2 regions of the Caulobacter sp. FW305-C-30-S16 genome follow, and region 1 is predicted to be linked to the other one. Evidence: predicted binding sites of a transcription regulator. Region 1 holds the regulator's gene; the other holds the start of a gene.

The links. Region 1 encodes HrcA, which represses chaperone genes, less so after heat shock. Its sites were predicted from a motif close to GTTAGCANTCNNNNNNNNNGANTGCTAAC; they were not measured.
Region 2: groES (co-chaperone GroES) is a predicted target of HrcA. The motif match lies at 2,214-2,242, and genes of this name have one in related genera.

The regions. Positions count from the first base shown of each region.
Region 1 is NZ_JBYSYH010000001.1:463,791-468,203, reverse strand. It holds gene AC3WJT_RS02210 (DUF2975 domain-containing protein) at 1-180, shown strand, start outside; gene AC3WJT_RS02205 (helix-turn-helix domain-containing protein) at 197-448, shown strand; gene rph (ribonuclease PH) at 536-1,252, opposite strand; gene hrcA (heat-inducible transcriptional repressor HrcA) at 1,348-2,424, shown strand; gene grpE (nucleotide exchange factor GrpE) at 2,431-3,051, shown strand; gene dnaN (DNA polymerase III subunit beta) at 3,334-4,413, shown strand, end outside.
Region 2 is NZ_JBYSYH010000001.1:931,012-935,424, forward strand. It holds gene AC3WJT_RS04520 (M23 family metallopeptidase) at 1-900, opposite strand, end outside; gene AC3WJT_RS04525 (DUF2141 domain-containing protein) at 1,091-1,519, opposite strand; gene AC3WJT_RS04530 (DUF4345 family protein) at 1,617-2,027, opposite strand; gene groES (co-chaperone GroES) at 2,306-2,596, shown strand; gene groL (chaperonin GroEL) at 2,735-4,387, shown strand.

The sequences.
Region 1 (4,413 bases):
CTGGAGATCGGCCGCTTCGTCCTGGCCGGCGTACTGGCGCTGATGATGCCGGGCCAGGTCAGGACGGTCGAAGGCACGCTCAATCTGACGACCTGGTTCGCCGTGCTGGTGATCTTCGTTCTGGCCGAAGTGTTTCGTGAAGGCGCCCGCCTGCGCAACGAAGCCGAACTGACGATCTAGGGATCAGGCGCGCATCATGGCCATTCGCTGCACTCTCGACCGCATGCTGCAGGAGCGACGGATGTCGCTGACCGAGCTGGCCGACCGCGTCGGCGTGACCATCGCCAATCTGTCGATCCTGAAAACCGGCAAGGCCCGCGCCCTGCGCTTCTCAACCCTCGACGCCCTGTGCCGGGAGCTGCAGTGCCAGCCCGGCGACATCGTCATCTTCGAGCCCGGCCCCGGCATGGAGCTGGAGGACGACGAGGATGCCTACGGCGGGGCTTAGCGGGGACATGTACCGCAGGTACGTGTCCCCCAATCGAGGTGCAGCGGGTTTAGGGGACACGTACCTCCGGTACATGTCCCCGGGCGACTAACCCCCGACCGCGGCCTTCTGCAGCGCGAACAGCTCGCCGATGCCCTTTTCAGCCAGGCCGAACAGCGCCTCGAACTCGGCGCGGGTGAAGCCGCGCTTTTCGCCGGTCGCCTGGATCTCGACGATGTCGCCATTGCCGGTCAGGACGAAGTTGGAGTCGGCCTCGGCCGAAGAGTCCTCCTCGTAGTCGAGATCGAGCACGGCGAGGTTCTGGTGCACACCGCAGGACACCGCCGCGACCTGGTCGAGGATCGGGTCCGTCTTGATGACCCCCTCTTCCAGCAGGTAGCGGGTCGCCAGCCGCAGCGCGACCCAGGCGCCGGTGATCGCCGCGGTGCGGGTGCCGCCGTCGGCCTGGACCACGTCGCAGTCGATCTGGATCTGCCGCTCGCCGAGCGCCTTCATGTCGACCACGGCGCGCAGGGACCGGCCGATCAGCCGCTGGATCTCCTGGGTGCGTCCCGACTGCTTGCCCTGGGCGGCCTCCCGGCGGCCGCGGGTGTGGGTGGCCCGGGGCAACATGCCGTACTCGGCCGTGACCCAGCCGGCGCCCTTGCCGCGCATCCAGCCGGGAACGCCCTCGTCGACGCTGGCGGTCACCAGCACCTTGGTGTGCCCGAAGGTCACCAGGCAGGAGCCCTCGGCATAGCGGTTGACGCCGGTCTCGAGGGTCACGGTGCGCATCTGGTCGGGCGCGCGCTCGGAAGGTCGCATGGTATTGTTCCCAGGATCGGCGCACGGGTTGCGCGCGGGCAGGCGCCGCTTATCCTATTGGCCGACAGGTCGTCCACCGGCCTGCAGCAGGACCCATGACCCCGATCTTCACCAGCGGCCCCTCCCGCACCGCCAGCCTGACCGATCTGGATGACCGCGCCCGTGACATCTTCCGGCGGATCGTGGAGAGCTATCTGGAGACCGGCGACCCGGTCGGCTCGCGCACCCTGTCGAAAGGCGGCGTCCAGTTGTCGCCGGCCTCGATCCGCAACACCATGCAGGACCTGGCGGGGCTGGGCCTGCTCGACTCGCCGCACACCAGCGCCGGGCGGATGCCGACGCACGCCGGGCTGCGGCTGTTCGTCGACGGCCTGCTGGAGGTCGGCGACGTCGGCGAGGCCGAGCGGCGCGAGATCGACGCCCGCCTGTCGGCCCACGGCCGCAACTTCGAAGACGCCCTGAACGAGGCCAGCTCGATCCTGTCGGGCCTGGCCGGCGGGGCGGGGATGGTGGTCAGCCCCTCGCGGGACGCCGGCGTCAAGCATGTCGAGTTCGTCGCGCTCGACGCCGACCGCGCCCTGGCGGTCATGGTGTTCGAGGACGGCCAGGTCGAGAACCGGCTGATGCGGCTGTCGCCCGGTCTGACGCCCTCGGCCCTGCAGGAAGCCTCCAACTTCCTCGCCTCGCGGCTCAAGGGGCGGACGCTGATCCAGGCCCAGGCCGAGATCCGCAACGAACTCGACCGCGCCCGCACCGAGCTGGACCAGACCGCCGCCCGGCTGGTCGAGGATGGTCTGGCGGCCTGGAGCGGCGGCGAGGGCGCCGACCGGGCGCTGATCGTCCGCGGCCGGGCCAACCTGCTGAACGACCCGTCGGCGGCCGGCGACCTGGCCAAGGTCCAGCGGCTGTTCGACGATCTGGAGCAGAAGGAACAGCTGATCGGCCTGCTCGACGGGGTCCGTGACGCCCAGGGCGTGCGGATTTTCATCGGCGCCGAAACGCGACTTTTCTCGCTTTCGGGTTCCGCCGTGATCGCGGCGCCCTATATGACGGGCCGACAGAAGGTGCTGGGCGCGATCGGCGTGATCGGTCCGGCCCGCCTCAACTATGCCCGGATCATCCCGCTGGTGGACTACACCGCGCGGGTCCTGGGCCGAATGCTGGACGGATAGACGAGTATGACTGACGAAACCGCCGCCAACGGCCACGATCCCGAGATCGAAACCGCCGAGGAAGCCGCCGAAGCCGACGTCGAGGCGATGAAGGTCGAGATCGCGGCCCTGAAGGACCAGATCCTCCGCTACGCCGCCGAGGCCGACAACGTCCGCCGCCGCGCCGAGCGCGAGGCCAACGACACGCGCGCCTACGCGATCCAGAAGTTCGCCCGCGACCTGTTCGCGGTCGCCGACCACCTGTCGGCCGCCACGACCCACGCGCCGCGCGACTTCAACGACCAGGTGGTCAAGAACTTCGTCGTCGGCGTCGAGATGACCGAGAAGGAACTGGCCTCGGCGTTCGAGCGCAACGGCCTGAAAAAGCTGGCCCCCGAGCGCGGCGGCAAGTTCGATCCCCACCAGCACCAGGCGATGATGGAACAGCCCGGCGAGGGCGTCGCCCCCGGCGCGATCATCAAGACCCTGCAGGCCGGCTACGAACTGCACGGCCGGATCGTGCGCCCGGCGATGGTCGTGGTCGCTTCGAAGACGGGCGCGGCGGACGCCGGCGCGGCCCCGGCCGCCAACCCCTATGCCGACGCCGACGGCGCCGATGCCGGCGGCTCGGTGGATACGAAGGCGTGACCCTGAAATCCTCTCCGCGAAGCGGGGAGGGGGACCAGCCGGAGGCTGGTGGAGGGGCTGCGCCGGGCTGACCGGAAGGACCTGATTTCGGGATGGGACCGCTTGCTTTCGCGCTGCCCCTCCACCGCTCTTCGAGCGGTCCCCCTCCCCGCTTCGCGGAGAGGATTGGTTCCCCGACCCCCTTCCTTGGCGCGCCTTTTCCGCTAATGTCGCAAGTCCCCTGACAGGCGAAGCGGCGGGGGCCTCGACGATTCGCCTGCCCATTCCGGATTCGGACGAGACATGAAGCTTACGATCGAGCGGGCGGCGCTGCTGAAGGCCCTGGGCCACGTGCAGAGCGTCGTCGAGCGGCGCAACACCATCCCGATCCTGTCGAACGTGCTGCTGACCGCCGAGCGCGAGCGGGTCGGCTTCTCCGCGACCGACCTGGACATGGAGATCATCGACGGCGGCGCGGCCCAGGTCGATGTGCCCGGCCAGATCACCGCGCCCGCCCACACCCTCTACGAGATCGTCCGCAAACTGCCGGAAGGCGCCGACGTGTCCCTGACCCTGTCGGGCGATGACCCCCGGCTGCAAGTCGCCGCCGGTCGTTCGAAGTTCAACCTGCCTGTCCTGCCGGCCGGCGACTTCCCGGTGATGAGCTCGGACGGCCTGTCGGCCCGCATCCCGGTCGACGCCGGCGACCTGATCCGGCTGATCGACAAGACCCGCTTCGCCATCTCCACCGAGGAGACGCGCTACTATCTGAACGGCCTGTACGTGCACACGGTGGTCGAGAACGGCCAGCCGATGCTGCGCTGCGTGGCCACCGACGGCCACCGCCTGGCCCTGGCCGAGATGCCCGCCCCCGAGGGCGCGGCCGGCCAGCCTGGCGTGATCATCCCGCGCAAGACCATCAACGAGGCCCGCCGCCTGCTCGACGACGCCGGCGAGACGGTCGACTTCCAGGTCAGCGCCCAGAAGGTGCGCTTCGAGTTCGGCCAGGCCGCCCTGACCTCCAAGGTCATCGACGGCTCGTTCCCGGACTACATGCGCGTCATCCCGCGCGACAACCAGAAGGTCATGCTCGTCGACAACGCCCTGTTCGCCCAGGCGGTGGACCGCGTGGCGACCATCTCGGCGGAAAAGAGCCGCTCGGTGAAGCTGGCCATCGAGTCCGGCAAGGTCACCCTGACGGTGCGCAACATGGAAGCCGGCCAGGCGGTCGAAGAGGTCGAGGTCGACTACGACGGGGAGTCGTTCGAGATCGGCTTCAACGCCCGCTACCTGCTCGACGTCACCGGCCAGATCGGCGGCGAGACGGCCGAATTCCGCTTCGCCGATCCGGCCAGCCCGACGCTGGTGCTGGATCCGACGGAC
Region 2 (4,413 bases), 470 kb from region 1:
ATGCCGGATCACGACGTAGTTGCCGGCGAGGAACGCCGATCCCTTGGCCATGCCCTCGGCCTGCCAGGCCTGGACGCGTTCGGCGTAGGCCTCGGTTGTCTCGTCCGGCCGCCGGAACTGCGCCGGATCCTCGATCTGGTCGGAGACCACGGCGACGACCTCGCCGTCCGCGGCGGCCCGAATACTCGCGCCGTAGACGGCGTAGTCGGTGAATTTCACGCCATCGCCCCGGTGGGTCGCGCCTCCGTCGGCCAGACGGACGATGTCGTACGCGAACGCTTCGGGGGGCGCCCAGCGGTGATGGGTGTGCGGGGTCGGCCCGGCCTGGACGTAGAGCCGGCCGGCCAGCGGGAAGATGTAGCGGGCTTGCGGCGGCGTGCTGTCGATCGCGATCGTCGACTGGCCGAGCAGGGTCCCGTCGGCGGCGCGGGCCGTGATGCGCAAGGCGTCCCGCGAACCGGTCCAGGCGAACAGCTGGTTCGTCACCAGCAGGCCCTGTCCGGGCGCCAGCGCCGGGCTGGAAGCCAGCGCCGAGGCGGGCTCGCCCAGGACGTCGCCGAACAGGAAGCCGAGCTGGCCCATCATGCCGGAGGCCTGCAGGCCGGCGCCGCCCTTCGCCGTGCGGTCGAGATCGGCGGCGTGCAGAGTCCGGGTTTCCATGACATCGCCGCCGCGCATCACCTCGAACAGCAGGCTGTCGACGGTGATCGGCGCGGCGCCTGTATTGATGATGGCGGCGTTCGGCAGGAGCAGGCTCTGGACGCCGCGGGCGCTGTCGAGCGGATAGATGTGCAGCGGCGCGTGCGGGAACGTCCTCACCGACGCGGGGGCGGTCTGCGCCTGGGCGGTCCCGGCCAGGGCAAGGGCAAGCAGGAAACTGGCGATGATCGGCGTGCGCATGGACAGCCCTCCAGCGGTTTGTTTCGCGGAAGGAAACACAGGGCGACGCTCGCTGCCGCTTAATTCGCGGTAAGGCGAATCCTCACCCGGAGGTCGGCCTCATCCGCCGCGACGACCCGGTCGGTCACCGCAAGCAGGGAAAGCCCGGCCACGGCCGCGATGACGGCACGCGTCATGGCCGGGCTCCCGGTCACTGCGGATAGACCAGCGCGATGGTCACGGCGCCGCCGTCGGCGGGAACCGTGAACTTCACTTCGTCAAACGTCGGCGCGCGATTGGTCGGCGCCTGGCCGCTCATGCCCCAGCCCTCGGCTGGCATGCCGTTGGCCTGCCGGTCCATGGACCAGTCGTTGTCGGCGTCGTGCAGGACCATCACGGCATAGTCGCCGGGCGCGACGTCCTGGACCGTGAACACCTGGGCGCCCGCTTGGGCGGGGCCCGTGGCGCCGTTGGCGCCCTGCGGCTTCATGAACTGCTCCCGCGTCTGCAGCGAGACCAGCATCTGGCCGCCCTGCGCCTGCACGCCGGTGAGCGTCACCGTCACATCCGCGGCCGCCGCCGCAGTCGCCATACCTGCGCCGATCAGCAGCGTGGCCAGGCTCAATCCAACTCGTGTCATGGGGTGTCTCCTTGTTCCGATAAGGCACTTTAAAAAGCAAAGTGATCTGTCGTCAAGGGTGGGCTTTGCCTCCTCCTTGGGGGGAGGGTGGACGCCTTCAAACGTTGAACACCGGCCCCGCGGTCAGCTGGCGGCTGGCCCAGAAGGGCAGCGACAGGGTCAGTCCCATCAGCACATCCAGCAGCAGGCCCTGGATGCCCGCCGGGTCGGCCTGGCCGTCGAGCACGCTGGACGCCAGCCGGCCGATGGCTGAACCCGCCCACAGCAGCGACAGAGCCAGGGCCATGCTGGCGCCGACCGACGGGTAGTAGCCGAGCAGCCCGGCGGCGCCCGCGTGGGACATCAGCAGCATCGCCCCGAAGCTTCGCGCCGCTGGGAGAGCGCCCGGCGTTCCCTCCAGCGAGGCCAGGCCGCGCTTCGCCAGCGCCTCATGCGGGCGGGCCAGCACATAGCCGCCCAGACCTCCCGCCAGACAGCAGGCGAACACGGCGAGGACGTAGGGAATCAAGGGTCTGCTCCGGACTGTGACGGCCAGGCGGCCCGGTCAGGTCGCTGACCGTCGCGCTGACAGGATCATGCATGGGGGCTCCTCATGCGGCCCCGACCTTATCGGTTAAAATCGGCCGTCGGGAGGGCCTCAATCGCCGGCCGTTCCCTTGACTCGACAGGTCCGCGCACCTAACTGCCCACCGTCGTTGGCACTCGGGGATCAAGACTGCTAACAGCGGCCCCCCGATGGTCGGCGAAGACCATTCAAACAAGCAATTCGCATACGGAGACGACCCGATGAAGTTTCGTCCTCTTGGCGACCGCGTCCTTGTGAAGCGTGTCGAGGAAGAACAGAAGACCAAGGGCGGGATCATCATCCCCGACACGGTCAAGGAAAAGCCGCAGGAAGGCGAAGTGATCGCCGTCGGACCCGGCGCCCGCGACGACGCCGGCAAGGTCCACGCTCTCGACGTGAAGGCGGGCGACCGCATCCTGTTCGGCAAGTGGTCCGGCACCGAAGTGAAGGTGGACGGCGAAGACCTGCTGATCATGAAGGAAAGCGACGTCCTGGGCGTGGTCGAGAAGTAAGACCCTCCGGCGACAGCCGGGACCCGGATACAGCCGCTGACCAGCGCAATTTGACCTGAACCTAGTCCCTCTACGATCTGGACCCCGGCATTCGCCGGGGTGAGCGGATCGAGGGATGCCAAGAAAGAGAGCTCCGAAATGGCCGCTAAAGACGTCTATTTCTCTTCCGACGCGCGCGACCGCATGCTGCGCGGCGTCAACATCCTCGCCAACGCGGTGAAGGTGACCCTCGGCCCCAAGGGCCGCAATGTCGTGATCGAAAAGTCCTTCGGCGCCCCGCGCTCGACCAAGGACGGCGTCTCGGTCGCCAAGGAAATCGAACTGGCTGACCGCTTCGAGAACCTCGGCGCCCAGCTGATCCGCGAAGTCGCTTCCAAGACCAACGACAAGGCCGGCGACGGCACGACGACCGCCACCGTTCTGGCCCAGGCCATCGTGGTCGAAGGTCTGAAATCGGTTGCGGCCGGCATGAACCCGATGGATCTGAAGCGCGGCATCGACAAGGCCGTGATCAAGGTCGTCGAGGAGATCAAGTCGACCTCCAAGAAGGTCTCGGCCAACAGCGAAATCGCCCAGGTCGGCACCATCTCGGCCAACGGCGACGCCGAAGTCGGCGAGATGATCGCCCGCGCCATGGAAAAGGTCGGCAACGAAGGCGTCATCACGGTTGAAGAAGCCAAGACCGCCGAGACCGAACTCGACGTCGTCGAAGGCATGCAGTTCGACCGCGGCTACCTGTCGCCCTACTTCGTGACCAACGCCGAAAAGATGGAAGTGCAGCTCGAAGAGCCGCTCATCCTGCTGTTCGAAAAGAAGCTCTCGGGCCTGCAGCCCCTGCTGCCGGTGCTGGAAGCCGTGGTTCAGTCGGGCCGCCCCCTGCTGATCATCGCCGAGGACATCGAAGGCGAAGCCCTGGCCACGCTGGTGGTCAACAAGCTGCGCGGCGGCCTGCGGGTCGCGGCGGTCAAGGCGCCGGGCTTCGGCGATCGCCGCAAGGCGATGCTGGAAGACCTCGCCATCCTGACCGGCGGTCAGGTGATCAGCGAAGACCTCGGCATCAAGCTCGAGAACGTCACCCTCGAGATGCTCGGCAAGGCCAAGAAGGTCACCATCACCAAGGACGACACCACGATCGTCGACGGCGCTGGCGACAAGGACGGCATTGAAGCCCGCATCGCGCAGATCAAGCGCCAGATCGAAGACACCTCGTCCGACTACGACAAGGAAAAGCTGCAGGAACGTCTGGCCAAGCTGGCCGGCGGCGTTGCGGTCGTTCGCGTCGGCGGCGTGACGGAAGTCGAAGTGAAGGAAAAGAAGGACCGCGTCGACGACGCCCTCAACGCGACCCGCGCGGCCGTGGAAGAAGGCATCGTCCCCGGCGGCGGCATCGCGCTGCTGAAGGCCTCGAAGATCCTCGAAGGCATGATCGGCGACAACGCTGACCAGACCGCGGGCATCGCCATCGTCCGCCGCGCCCTGCAGGCTCCGATCCGTCAGATCGCCGAAAACGCCGGCGTTGAAGGCTCGATCGTCGTCGGCAAGGTGCTGGAAAGCAAGGACGCCGCCTTCGGCTTCAACGCCCAGACGGAAGAGTACGGCGACCTGGTGAAGATGGGCGTCATCGACCCCGCCAAGGTTGTCCGCACGGCTCTGCAGGACGCGGCTTCGGTCGCCGGCCTGCTGATCACCACCGAAGCGGCCATCGTCGAAGCCCCGAAGAAGTCCTCGGGCGGCGGCGCCGGCGGCATGCCCGGCGGCGGTATGGGCGGCATGGGCGACATGGACTTCTAGTCCAGTCGACTTCGCTGAAATGATGA